4 regions of the Janthinobacterium kochi genome follow, and region 3 is predicted to be linked to each of the others. Evidence: predicted binding sites of a transcription regulator. Region 3 holds the regulator's gene; each other region holds the start of a gene.
What was found. Region 3 encodes sigma-54, which starts transcription at its own class of promoters, with help from an activator protein. Its sites were predicted from a motif close to TGGCANGNAANCTGCTTT; they were not measured.
Positions count from the first base shown of each region.

Region 1: the regulator sigma-54 is predicted to act here: its motif matches at 1,452-1,469, upstream of ACQ4WL_RS13300 (PEP-CTERM sorting domain-containing protein).
Region 2: the regulator sigma-54 is predicted to act here: its motif matches at 1,443-1,460, upstream of ACQ4WL_RS15930 (EDSAP-1 family PEP-CTERM protein).
Region 4: the regulator sigma-54 is predicted to act here: its motif matches at 1,781-1,798, upstream of ACQ4WL_RS02635 (urease accessory protein UreD).

Region 1 is NZ_JBNYXO010000005.1:133,040-136,445, forward strand. It holds gene ACQ4WL_RS13285 (TetR/AcrR family transcriptional regulator) at 1-52, shown strand, start outside; gene ACQ4WL_RS13290 (tetratricopeptide repeat protein) at 94-867, shown strand; gene ACQ4WL_RS13295 (LOG family protein) at 879-1,424, shown strand; gene ACQ4WL_RS13300 (PEP-CTERM sorting domain-containing protein) at 1,719-2,321, shown strand; gene ACQ4WL_RS13305 (YgjP-like metallopeptidase domain-containing protein) at 2,461-2,973, opposite strand; gene ACQ4WL_RS13310 (KGG domain-containing protein) at 3,115-3,406, opposite strand, start outside.
Region 2 is NZ_JBNYXO010000006.1:267,051-270,456, reverse strand. It holds tRNA gene ACQ4WL_RS15955 (tRNA-Thr) at 1-28, shown strand, start outside; gene ACQ4WL_RS15950 (dodecin) at 257-463, shown strand; gene ACQ4WL_RS15945 (hypothetical protein) at 491-802, opposite strand; gene ACQ4WL_RS15940 (hypothetical protein) at 879-1,175, shown strand; gene ACQ4WL_RS15935 (hypothetical protein) at 1,191-1,337, shown strand; gene ACQ4WL_RS15930 (EDSAP-1 family PEP-CTERM protein) at 1,548-2,537, shown strand; gene ACQ4WL_RS15925 (LytR C-terminal domain-containing protein) at 2,607-3,406, opposite strand, start outside.
Region 3 is NZ_JBNYXO010000022.1:32,397-35,802, reverse strand. It holds gene lptB (LPS export ABC transporter ATP-binding protein) at 1-652, shown strand, start outside; gene ACQ4WL_RS26625 (RNA polymerase factor sigma-54) at 657-2,135, shown strand; gene hpf (ribosome hibernation-promoting factor, HPF/YfiA family) at 2,205-2,567, shown strand; gene ACQ4WL_RS26615 (enoyl-CoA hydratase/isomerase family protein) at 2,703-3,406, shown strand, end outside.
Region 4 is NZ_JBNYXO010000001.1:554,460-557,865, forward strand. It holds gene ACQ4WL_RS02630 (EAL domain-containing response regulator) at 1-1,698, shown strand, start outside; gene ACQ4WL_RS02635 (urease accessory protein UreD) at 1,829-2,701, shown strand; gene ACQ4WL_RS02640 (urease subunit gamma) at 2,727-3,029, shown strand; gene ACQ4WL_RS02645 (urease subunit beta) at 3,123-3,406, shown strand, end outside.

The sequences.
Region 1 (3,406 bases), on a different contig from region 3:
GCTGTTTCGCAAACTGTCGGAAGAGTATGTGACGAAACTCAAGAACGACTGACGCGGCTGCTGGCGCCACGTCGTCCATTACAGGAGAGATGTATGGCTTGGAAACAATTCCCCTATCCGGACGCAGCATATGTCTACACGCCGCAGACCCTGGAAGCGGCCTGGGCGCGCCTGCATGCGGGTGACGTGGAGCCTTTTCCCACGCACTCTGCTTTGGTGCAGGCCTGGCTGGCCTTCCATGCGGGCGACTTCGAGCGTGCCGTGAAGCTGGGCCTGGCCGTTGGCGTGCCCGGCTATGCGGTGGCGCACAAGGCGACCTGCATCTATGCCACGCACCTGGAAGTGAGCGACAGCCAGAAACTCGACATGTACGAAGAAGTGGCGGAGCGCTGCGAGCGCCAGCAGAACGAGCAGCCGGACAACCCGGCCGGCTACTACTGGCATGCCTACAGCCTGGGCCGCTATGCACTGGGCACCTCCGTCGTCAAGGCCCTGGCGCAGGGCATGGGCGCGCGCGTGCGCAACAGCCTGGACCGCACGATGACGGTGGCGCCCATGCATGCGGAAGCGCATATTGCGTTTGGGATTTATCATACGGAAATTATCGACAAGGTCGGCGCCATGATCGGCAGCCTGACCTACGGCGCCAACAAGGAAGACGGCTACCAGCATTTCAAGACGGCGCTGGCCCTGACGCCGTATTCGGCGCTGGCGCACAGCGAATATGCGCGCGCCTTGAACATGCTCGACGGGAAGAAAAAGCTGGCGGAAGCGCTGGCCCTGTATGAAAAGGCGGCCGACTGCGTGGCACTGGACGCCAAGGAACGCCTCGAGGTCGAGGCGGCGATCGATGAATTGAAAGAATAAGGACTACTGTGATCAAGGCTTTATGTGTGTACTGTGGCGCCAACGCGGGCGTCTCGCCGGACTATGCCGTGGCGGCGCGTGAACTGGCGCGCGTGCTGGTGGCGGAAAATATTTCACTGGTGTATGGCGGCGGCAAGGTTGGCCTGATGGGGGTGATCGCCGATGAAGTGTTGCGCCTGGGCGGCGAGGTGACGGGCGTGATCCCCACCCAGTTGGTCGAGCGCGAAGTGGGCCACACGGGCTTGACGCGCCAGTTCATCGTGAAGGACATGCATGAGCGCAAGGCGATGATGGCCAGCCTGTCCGATGCCTTCATCGCCATGCCCGGCGGCTATGGCACCCTGGAAGAGCTGTTCGAGATGCTCACCTGGGCCCAGCTGGGCTTGCACGCCAAGCCCATCGGCTTGCTCAATGTCGACCGTTTTTATGATGGCTTGCTGGCCTTCGTGGAAAACGGCAGAGAGCAGGGCTTCATCCGCCCGCAGCACGCGGCTTTCCTGAACGCCGATGCCGATCCTGCAGCGCTGGTGCAGCGCCTGAAGGAGTGCGCGCCCTAGCGCCGTCGATGCCATGCGATACAGCCATGCCCTGGAAAGTGCATGGCTTTTTTTATTTCCGCACGGGAAAATTGATTAAGCTCAACAAATCAATTAATAAAAATATGGCTACAATATTTCTTTTAATCCATGTTTTTTTGAAAATGAAGATGCATTTTATGCATGAGTGTGGTCTACTGGCATTGTTCAAAAGACAGGCATGTCGAACACCCAGCGCCGCGCCTGCCGCTACGACGCCTCGGTATTGCAAGTTGCCACAGCCACGCTACTTCATCATCTCGAAAGGATACTATTTTGAAACCTATGACCCTCTTGCGCGCGACTGCTGTCGCTGCCCTTCTCGCCGCTGGCGGCGCCCACGCGCAAACCACCACCATCGGCTTCGATGGGCTGGAACAGCCGGGCATCCTCGGTTCCGTCTTCAATTCCTATTCCGAAGGCGGCTACGATTTCGACAGCAGTTTCCTGGGTCTGTTGAGTTCTGCGCATCAAAGCAACTTTGCCTATGCGGGTTCGGCCGGCCTTGGCGCCACGTTCCTGTCGACAACAACGCTGAGCCGTACCGACGGCGCCGCCTTCTCGCTGAGCTCGATCAGCCTGGCGGACTTCGTGAGCTTGCCTGGCTCCTACGACGTGACGTTTGTCGGCCATCAGGTGGGCGGCAGCACGGTGACCCAGACCTTCAGTCTCGATGGCAGCCATACTTTCAGCGATTACACGTTTACGGGCTTCAACAATCTGCTGTCGGCATCGTGGAAGGAAGGCGCCTTGCACACTTTTCAGGTCGATAATATCGCCGCCAGCGTGAGCGCCGTGCCGGAACCGGCCACGTACGGCATGCTGCTGGGCGGCCTGGGCCTGCTGGCCTTCCTGCGCCGCCGCAAGAACGCCGCCTGAGCCTGAACATGGCGCCGGCCACGCCGGCGCATACGCGCATACGTTTAAGCCGCCAGTTTTACCAGGCGGCTATGCTGACAGGCTGACGCACGCGAGCATCGCCCCCGTGCAACTGCGGGAGGCCTGCGTTACGCGCGCGTCATGACCACAGGCGCTGACCCGACAGGTCGAGCTGCGTCAGGTACAGGCGCACGTCGAATTCGTACTGGTGGTATTGCGGTTCCATATACGCGCACAGCTTGTAGAACGCCTTGTCATGTTGCTTTTCTTTCACATGCGCCAGTTCGTGTACGGCGATCATGCGCAGGAATTCCAGCGGCACTTCCTTGAACATGGTGGCCACGCGGATTTCATGCTTGGCCTTGAGCTTGCCGCCTTGCACGCGCGAGATCGAGGTATGCAAGCCCAGCGCATGCTGGATCACATGGATCTTGCTGTCGAACGCCACCTTGTTGATGGGCTCGGCATTGCGCAGAAATTCATTTTTCAAGTCTTGCACGTACTGGTACAGCGCCTTGTCGTTGCGCACATCGTGCGCGTTCGGGTAGCGTTTTAACAGGACTTCGCCCAGCTTGTCTTGTGCGATCAGTTGTTGCACTTGCGCCTGCGTTTGTTCGGAATAGGCGCTCAGGTATTTCAGGGATGGCTGCATGCGGAGAAGGGCGGGGCGGGGCGCGGAGGTGTCAGTAAGGCGAGAATGTACCATACCGCCGCGCCCCACGCTGTGCCAACCCTTGCACGGGGCCGCCAGGGCCGCCCCGTGCCGCCGTCAAGCGGCGCGCGCAGGTCAGCCCTAGCCCTCGCCTTTGTCGTCCTCGTCCTTGCTGCCTTGCCGGCTCGCCTTGGCTTGCTGCTCTGCGCTGCCGCTGCGTGCCGTGCTACTGTTGCGGCTTTCATTGGCGCGCTGGGCCGATTGCCGGCTTTCGCCGCCCTTGCGGCCGATTTCCGCCATGTGTACACGGTTGCGGCTGACGGCTTCACCGCCTTTCTGCCCGGCCCGGCGTGCTTCTTCCGAGTCGAATTCATGCGCCGTGCCCTTTTGATGGGCTGCCTGACCGCCCTTGCTGGCAATTTCGCGTTGCTGC
Region 2 (3,406 bases), on a different contig from region 3:
GCCAGTTCGAAACCGGCAGTCGGCACCAGAATTCAGTAGTAAATCAAAGGGTTACCCGCTTCGGCTGGTAGCCCTTTTTTCTTTTTCCCTGCCTGCGGGGCACTCCCAGGTCCTTTGACACGCGTCACCGTCCAGATAAGCTTACGCGCGCATTGCTGCACCGCGCAATGACGTCCGGCACATTTAGGCGCAAGATGAGCACGTGCTTGCGCAAAGCAGGCTCCCGATGTCTGGCTTGCCTACCTGGGGAAACATCATGTCCGCACACATTTACAAGCTGATCGAACTGGTTGGCACATCGACCGAGAGCAGCGATCAGGCGATACGCGATGCCATTGCCAAGGCGGCGCTCACGGTCAAGCATATGGACTGGTATGAAGTGACCGAGTCGCGCGGCCATATCGTCGACGGCAAGGTGGCGCATTTCCAGGTCACGCTGAAGGTCGGCTTCCGGCTCGAATAAAGGGATCGAGTAAGACAGGCGGCGCGCTCAACGCCGCCCGACCACCGCCCGGCTCTCCAGCCACTCCCGGCCGCCGGCCTCCAGCGCGGCTTGAATGACCTTTTCCGGCAAGCTGTACACGGTCGCCCAGCTGGCGCGGCCATCCTGCGTATTCGCGGGAAAGCTGTGCGTCTCGATGGGCCAGTGGTATTTACGCTTGAGCGCTTTGACGATGGCGGCCAGGGAGACGCGGCCTTGCAGGGGCTCGGCGCCGGACTGGTCGCGGTTCGACAGCAGCACGGCCAGGACCTGGCCGCGGCCCGTGCGTGCGCCGGGGAAGGTGGGGGTTTTGTTTGCCATGGCCTATTTTACCGGGCAATGTCGGACGAGATGCGATGTGCCGCACCTTTGATATGGCGCAAGCGCCGCACCAGCTTTGCGGCCACGATGGGTATTTCGCCAGGCGTGCCGGTGCCCCTCCGGCAGCCTGGGCCACTCATCACGGGGAACAGGAGCCTATCATGCACAGCCTGAACATCCACGCCATGAATGGCAACCGGTTGCCGATATTTCTGCCGTCGACCCGCTGCTGCCCGAGGACCTGGCCTGCTTCCGCGAACTGCGCGACGTACTGCAGCGCTATGGCGCACTCGACCGCTTCGGTATTTCCCTGATTCAACGCCAGTTCGACATCGCCGACGATGAGGAACTGATGGAATTCACGGATGTGTAACAACGCACGCTGACGGTGAAACCTGTCAAGAAAAGCGACATCGACTGGCAGCACACGACGATTACCAACTGGAAATTGACGGAAGGTGAGGAAGTGGCGCGCATCGGTTGCGGTTGCGCAAGCAATTCGGGTAGCCACCTGGGCTATCACCGCGGTACCTGAGGCTGGCCGACGCCGCCCGCCAAGCGGCGTCGGCCTTTCTTACACTTCGCCTATCTAGCTCAGTCCGCTTTGCGCAAGTAATTGATTCAATTCACTTTTTTTGTGTGGCATGCAAGCTGCTTATTTGTGTCTACGAAATGAATCCAGGCAAGTCATTCTGGATTCTTTGTCCCCCGGATTTTCCGAGACTGACCACGATAAGAGGCTGCGATGAACGTCGAGCACACACGAAGCAAGACGCTGCGCTGGCTGGGCGCACTGGTGGCGGCAAGCCTGCTGGCCAGCGGCCAGGCGCAGGCCGGCGCCTACGGCTTGGCCGTCAACGACTTGAACAATTTTCGCATCACCACCAGTGCCGGTAGCTTGTCGCTGGCAGGCGCCAACCGCAATGCCAGCGACAGCGCCTTCTTCGAAGGCGGCGTGGCCGTCAATCCGCGCGCCGTCAATACCGGGCCGGCCGCCAACGCCGACGTGCTGCAAGTGTGTTCGGGCGGCGGCTGCAGCAGCTTGCCGCAGAACCACTACGCACCCAGTCCCAGTTCCACGCTGGAATTTGCACGCGGCGATGCGCACGCCTTCGGGAACATACTCAATGGCGGCGCCACCGTACGCGCCGTGGCGGAAGCACAGCGCAACACCGTCGGCGCCGCCACGGCCATGGCCGGCGACACGCTCACCGGTTCCGTCAATCTGACCCTGTCGAGCGCCGGCTTCATCACCTTCAGCTTCATGGGACGGCGCGATCTGCGCACCAGTGTGACGACCATGGGCGACAAGTCGAACGTGTCGATCATGGATATCTTCAATATCTCCTGCAACAGCGCCAGCCCCGTCGGCTGCCTGTCGAATGCAAATGCCGATGGCGTGATCTTCCAGTTCGCGCCCGATGGCGACGCCAGCAATGGCAGCGATATCAACGGCAACCATACGGTCGGCAGCCTCGACCCCTTCAGCCTGAACTTGACGGCCGGCACGAACGACCCCGCCACCGGACGCGCCTTCACGAATGGCTTTGCGCTGTTTTCCCTGACCTCGAATTTCGCCCTGCCCGCTGGCAGCTATACCTTGAACTTTTCCAAGTCCACGCGCACCGACATCGTCGTCATCGATCCCCTGGCCGTGCCGGAGCCGGGAAGCCTGTTCCTGCTGGGCCTGGGACTGACCGCCCTGGCCTTCACGCGCCGGCGCCAGCCGACATAGCAACCGGCATGCTCAAGACACGCGGCGCCCGCCAAGGCGCCGCGTGTCTTTTACGCCAGCAGAGGCGTTTTAACCGAGCCGTGCCAGCGCCTGGCGCGCCAGCTGCAATTGCTGCAGATAATAGCGGTGCAACATGGCCGGGTCACTCAGGTCGCGCCCCAGTACCAGGCGCAGCTCGCTGGCAGGGCAGTCGGCGGCCTGGGTCTGCACTTGCGTCCCCAGTTGGCGGGCCAGCTGGCGCGCCGCCGGCTCTTGCGCGGGCCGGTATTCGACGCGCGTGCGCGCTACCTGGAAGCTGGTTTCATTGGCCAGGCGCACCACTTGCACGGGAGCGCCGGCCAGGCTGCGCGCCAGCGAGGCGGCCATGCCCGGCACGCCGTTGCCATTCACAATTTCCAGGCGCGGATGCGGCGCACCAGCCGCCGCCACGGACCGCAGCGGCGCGGCGACGGGCACGCGCCGCAGCTGGGCCATGCCATCGCTCTGCGTGATCTCCACGCGCGCCATGGCGAGCGCATCCTGCACCGGCGCAGGCACGGGCACCAGCTGCGGCGGCGCCGCGCCGCGCAACAAGGCCATGTCGCGCCGCAAGTCGTGGTCCTGCAAGCTGGCCGCCTGGCGCCGCATGAGGGCGGCGCGCTCGTGTTGTCCCAGGCGCTCCAGCACCTGCGCCAGATGCCGCCAGGCCAGCGCATTGAGCGGATCGAGCAGACACGCCTGTTCCAGCGCGGGCAAGGCTTGCGCATCGCGCCCGCTCAGATAATAGGCATGGCCGAGATTGCTGAACAGATAGGCCTGCTGCGGCCGCGCCATGCCCGCTTCCTGCGTCAGCGTCTGCCATTGGGCGATGGCCGCGTCATGTTCGCCCC
Region 3 (3,406 bases):
CGAAGTGGTGGGTTTGCTGGGGCCGAACGGCGCCGGCAAGACCACCTCGTTCTACATGATCGTCGGCCTGGTGCCGTCGGACGGCGGCAGCATCGATATCAGCGGCGTGGACATTTCCCGCCTGCCGATCCACCGCCGCGCGCAGATGGGCCTGTCGTATCTGCCGCAGGAAGCGTCTGTGTTTCGCAAGCTGACGGTGGAAGATAATATCCGCGCCGTGCTGGAAATCCAGACCGTCGAAGGCCGTCCCCTGAAGAAGGCCGAGATCGAGGAGCGCCTGGATAAACTGCTGGCCGACTTGCAGATTGAAAAGTTGCGCGAGAACCAGGCGCTGTCCCTGTCGGGCGGCGAGCGGCGCCGCGTGGAAATTGCCCGCGCGCTGGCTACCGACCCGCGTTTCGTGCTGCTCGACGAACCGTTTGCCGGTGTCGACCCCATCGCCGTGATCGAGATCCAGCGTATCGTGCGCTTCTTGAAGGAGCGCAATATCGGCGTGCTGATCACCGATCATAATGTGCGCGAGACGCTGGGTATCTGCGACCGTGCCTACATCATCAACCAGGGCTCCGTGCTGGCGTCGGGACGCCCCGATGACATCATCGCCAACGAGTCGGTACGCCGGGTCTATCTGGGCGAACACTTCCGTATGTGAGCCAATGAAACAATCATTGCAGCTGCGCACTTCGCAGCACCTGGCACTGACGCCGCAGTTGCAGCAATCGATACGCCTGTTGCAATTGTCTACCCTGGAATTGCACCAGGAACTAGAGCAACTGCTGACGGACAATCCCTTGCTCGAGCGCCTCGATGACCCGCTCGACCGTTCGCTGCGCCTGCTGTCCGACGGGGCATTGAGTTCCACGGCCGCGCCGGCCGAAGCACCGCCCCAGCCGCCAGGCCAGGATGCGCCTGCAGCACCGGCCGAAGCAGAAACCTTTGACGGCGAGGCGGGCGAGGGCCCGGCCGCCGCGGATGGCGGCGACAGCGACTGGAGCGAGGCGAGCCGGGGCAAGGCGCCCGACGACGAAGATTCCCGTCCGCAACTCGAAGCCCACCACTGCACCCTGCGCGAACACTTGATGGAGCAGATGCGCGTGACGGTGCTCGAATTGCGTGACCGCGCGCTGGTCGAGCTGATCATCGATGCGCTCGACGACAATGGCTACCTGGAAGAGTCGCTCGACGACATCCTGGCGCGCCTGCCGGAAGAACTGGAAATCGACGCCGACGAGATGCGCACGGCCTTGTCTCTGCTGCAAAGTTTCGATCCGCCCGGCGTGGGCGCGCGCAATGCGTCCGAATGCCTGGCGCTGCAAATCAAGCGTTTGCCGCATATTGCCATGGTGACGCGGCGCATGGCCCTTGTTATCGTGGAAAAGCATCTGGCCTGGTTTGCCCAGCGCGATTTCAACAAGCTGAAAAAAGCACTCGATTGCGATGAGGAAGACTTGCGCGAAGCACAGACCGTGATTCGCCAGTGCAATCCGCATCCGGGTGCCGTCTTTGCCTCGGATGTGTCCGATTACGTGGTGCCCGACGTCGTCGTCAAGCGCGCGCGCAATGGCTGGCAAGTGACCCTGAACAATGACGTCATGCCGCGCCTGCGCGTCAACGCCATGTACGCCAACCTGCTCAAGCAGGGCAAGGGTGAGGGTGCCATGGGCGCACAGTTGCAGGAAGCCAAGTGGCTGATCAAGAATATGCGCCAGCGCTTCGACACGATCCTGCGCGTGGCGCAGGCGATAGTAGAAAGACAAAAGAACTTTTTCTCGCATGGGGCCGTTGCCATGCGCCCCCTTGTGCTCCGTGAAATAGCTGATACACTGGGTTTACACGAGAGTACGATCTCGCGGGTAACAACTCAAAAGTACATGCTGACCCCGCACGGCATGTTCGAGTTGAAATATTTCTTTGGTAGCCACGTCGCCACCGAAGCGGGGGGCGAAGCGTCATCGACGGCGATACGGGCATTGATCGTGCAACTGACAGGAGCTGAAGACCCTAAAAATCCTTTATCCGACAGTAAGATTGCGGACATGCTGGGGGAACAAGGCATGGTGATTGCGCGACGTACTGTTGCCAAATACCGGGAAGCGTTGAAAATTCCGCCAGTGAGCCTGCGTAAGTGTTTGTAAGTTTTTTTCGGTTCCTCTGCGGGCCGGAGTCGATGGACCGCACGAACCCGATCATCTTTAGGAGTGTGTATGAATCTCACCATCAGCGGACATCATCTCGAAGTCACACCAGCCATCCGTGAATACGTACAAACGAAGCTGGAGCGTGTGAAACGTCATTTCGATCAAGTTATCGATATTGCCGTGATTCTGACCGTGGATAACCTCAAAGAGAAAGAAAAACGTCAAAAGGCCGAAGTCAACCTGCGTCTGAGTGGCAAGACCGTCTACGTGGAAAGCCTGGCGCACGACCTGTATGCCGCCATCGATACCCTGATCGACAAGCTGGACAGGCAAGTGATGAAGTACAAAACCAAAGTGCAAGGGCACGGTAAAGAGGCGATCAAGCATCTGCCAGACAACTCAGAGGAAGACGCCGTCGTCGCCGTCTAAGGCCACCCGCTTCCAGCAGTTGTGATCAACTAAGGGCGCACATCTTGCGCCCTTTTTTGCGCCCGGACCTGTTGAACGCAATGTTCCCCGTGCAGGCGCTAGAATGTTTGCACTTTCACTTCTTTCCTGCCTGCCATGAGCGACTTCGTCCAGACCTCCATCCGCAATCGCACGGGCCACATCGTGCTCGACCGCCCGAAAGCCTTGAATTCCCTGTCGCTGGATATGGTGCGCGCGCTGAGTGCGGCCCTGCTGGCCTGGCGCGACGATCCGCAGGTGGACGCCGTCATCATTCGCTCCAGCAGCGACAAGGCCCTGTGCGCCGGCGGCGACATCCGTTTCTTTTACGATGCGGGCCTGGCCACGCCGCAAGGCGGCAGCGCCCAGCTGGAAGATTTTTTTACGGAAGAATATGCGCTAAACCATTTGATTCATTTCTATCCGAAACCGTATATCGCCGTGATGGATGGCGTAGTCATGGGCGGCGGCATGGGCGTGGCGCAAGCCGGGCCAGGCAACCGCCTGCGCATCGTCACGGGCCGCACGCGCATGGCCATGCCGGAAGTCAATATTGGTTTGTTTCCCGACGTGGGCGGCAGCTATTTCCTTTCCCGCCTGGCCGGTCAGCTGGGCCTGTACCTGGGCTTGACGGGTTTGACGATCAACGCGGCCGATGCCCTGTACACGGACCTGGCCGATGTGTACTTGCCCGAGGCGCAGATGGGCTCGCTGCTGGATCTGTTCGAATCGACGCCGGGCGAGGCCTTGCCGGTGGCCATCAAGGCACTGGCTGCGCCGTTCCACCCCGAGGTGGGGGCTTCTCCTCTGGCCACGGCGCG
Region 4 (3,406 bases), on a different contig from region 3:
CGCCGCGCCAACGAAGAATTGCTGCGCCTGTCGGGCCAGGTCTTCGAAGCGACCCAGGACGCCATTTTGATCACCGATCCGACCGGCATCATCGTCACGGCCAATCCAGCTTTTACACGCATCACCGGCTACGCGGCGCAGGAAGTGGTGGGCACGGACATCATGCGCCTGCACGCCGAGCACACGGGCGAAGCGGTGCTGCTGGCCATGCGCCAGGGCTTGCGCAGCAGCGGCTGCTGGTCAGGCGAGGTGCAGACGCGGCGCAAGAGCGGCGACACCTATCCCTGTTTGCTCAGCGTGTCCACCGTGCATGGCCCGGACGGCGGCGTCGTCAACTACGTGGGCGTCTTCCTCGATATCAGCGAGCGCAAGGCCGAGCAGCATCTGATCGACTTCCTCTCCTACCACGACGCGCTGACCGGTTTGCCGAACCGCGTACTGCTGCGCGAGCGCTTCGAACAGGCGCGCGCGAATGCCCTGCGCGACAGCCAGCAAGTGGTGCTGATGTGCCTGGACCTGGACCGCTTCAAAAACATCAACGATTCGCACGGCCAGGCCGTGGGCGACAAGGCGCTGCAAGTGGTGGCGCGTTTCCTCTCCGGCTGCGTGCGCGAGGGCGACACGGTGGTGCGCCAGGGCGGCGACGAATTCCAGATCCTGCTGCAGGACGATGCCCTGCTGGGGCGCACGCTGGCGCTGGCACAAACCATCCTGGCCGGCTTGCGCGAAGAGCTCAGCGTCGATGGCGAGCGCCTGGCGCTGACCACCAGCATCGGCATCGCCATGTGCCCGGCCGACGGTGATAGCCTCGACGACGTGCTGCGCCACGCCGACACGGCCCTGGTGCGCGCCAAGGAAATGGGGCGCGACCATTACGCCTTCTTCACGGAGCGCATGGGCAGCGATATTCGCGCCCGCCTGGCCATGCAGCAGCAGCTGCGCGGCGCCATCTGCCGCGATGAATTCGCAGTGCATTACCAGCCGCAAATGTGTTTGCGCACGGGCGCCTTGCTGGGTGCGGAAGCCCTGCTGCGCTGGGATAACCCGGTGCTGGGCAAGGTGCCGCCCGGACTGTTCATCGCCCTGGCCGAGGAATACGGCTCGATCACGGCCATCGGCGAATGGGTGCTCGAAAGCGTGTGTGCGCAAATCCGCGCCTGGCACGACGCGGGCCTGGGCAGCATCAAGGTGGCCGTCAACCTGTCGGGTAAACAGTTCGCGCAGGACCGCACGGTGCCTTTCGTCGAGGCGACCTTGCGCAAATACGGCATCGCGCCCGCCTGCCTGGGTATCGAGATCACGGAAAGCACGGTGATGGGCGACCCGGACAAGGCGGTGGCGGCGCTCACGCGCCTGAAGGATATCGGCGTGGGCATTTCCCTCGACGACTTCGGCACCGGCTATTCCAGCCTGGGCTACCTGAAGCGCTTTCCCATCGACGTGCTGAAGATCGACAAATCCTTTGTCGACGACGTCACCACCAGTAGCAGCGATGCGGCCATCGCCCGTTCCGTCATCTCGCTGGCGCACAACCTGGACATGCGCGTCATCGCCGAAGGTGTGGAAACGCGCGAGCAGGTGGCCTTCCTGACGGAACACGGCTGCGACGAAATGCAGGGCTATTATTTCAGCCGGCCCCTGGCCGCCGAGCCATTCACGGCCTTGCTGCGCGAACGACGCACCCTGGCCGTGGTGTAAGCGCTGCGGTGCGGCCGACGCACCATGCCGGTGCATTCGCTGCAGCGTGGTGCACGATTCTCACTTTTCCTTTCCCTGACGCTGGCACATATCCTGCTTAGGTAATCGCTTATTTACGCGATTGCCCCGCATGCCAGACAGTACCCATCCAGCCATGCCGAATCAGGCCGAGGCCAGCGCACACGGCGCCTGGCAGGCGCACCTGCGCCTGGGCTTTGCGCTGCACGATGGTGTCAGCCGCCTGGTCGAGCGCACGCACAGCGGCCCCTTGCGCGTGCAAAAGTCCCTGTATCCGGAAGGCGATGCCGTCTGCCACGCCATCATCATCCATCCGCCCGGCGGTGTAGTGGGCGGCGACCAGCTGGCCGTCGACGCCACGGTGGGCGAGGGTGCGCACGCGTTTCTCACGTCGCCGGGCGCGGCCAAGTGGTACCGCGCCAACGGCCATGTCTCGGGCCAGCACATCGTGCTGCGCGCCGGCAGCGGCGCCGCTATCGAGTGGCTGCCGCAGGAAAGCATTTTCTTCGACCAGGCTTGCGTGCGCCTGCGCCACGAGGTGGAATTGGCGGCGGACGCCAGCTACATCGGTTGCGACATCGTCTGCCTGGGCCGCAGCGCCTCGGGTGAAATTTTTAACACGGGCAGCATCGATCAGCAAGTGCAGATCCGCCGCAGCGGCAAGCTGCTGTGGTGGGAACAGGGCGTGCTGGCCGCCGGCGGCGCGCTGATGGCCAGTCCACTGGGATTGGGGGGCCACACGGTATGCGCCACCCTGATCGCCGTCGGCACACCCGTTTCCTCCGCCGTGCTGGCGGCCGTGCGCGAGATCACCGTGCCGGCCGGTGCCGCATTCGGTGCCACGCACATGAAATCGCTGGTGGTGGTGCGCCTGCTGTGCGGCGACAGCGAGGCGGCGCGCCGCATCATGCTGGCCGCCTGGCAGCTGCTGCGCCCCGCCATGCTGGGGCGCGACGCCGTCGTGCCCCGCATCTGGAACACTTGAACAGGAAAGAAGCGCAAGGAAAACCATGGACCTGACTCCCCGCGAAAAAGACAAGCTGCTCATTTTTACGGCCGCACTGCTGGCCGAACGGCGCCTGGCGCGCGGCTTGAAATTGAATTATCCGGAAGCGGTGGCCCTGATCAGCGCCGCCATCATGGAAGGCGCACGCGATGGCAAGTCGGTGGCGCAGCTGATGTCGGACGGTACCAAAATACTCTCGCGCGCTGACGTGATGGATGGCATCGCCGAGATGATCCCCGATATCCAGGTGGAAGCGACCTTCCCCGATGGCAGCAAGCTGGTGACCGTGCATCACCCGATACCGTAGTTTTTCGACCGGCCAGGGCGCCACCCGCGCCATGGCTGTTTTCGCGCCGGCGACCCGCCGGCAAGCGTAACGCGATCTTTGAAGGAGCCCCTCATGACCCCAGGCGAATACAAACTGGAAGAAGGCGAAATCAGCCTGAATGCGGGCCGCGCCACGGCCACCGTGGTGGTGGCCAACCGGGGCGACCGGCCGATCCAGGTCGGCTCGCATTTTCACTTTTTTGAAGTCAACCCGGCGCTGGCCTTCGAGCGCTGGCGCGCCTACGGCATGCGCCTCAATATCACGGCCGGCACCGCCGTGCGCTTCGAGCCGGGCCAGCAGCGTACGGTGGAACTGGTGGCGCTGGCGGGCGAACGCAAGGTTTACGGCTTTAATGG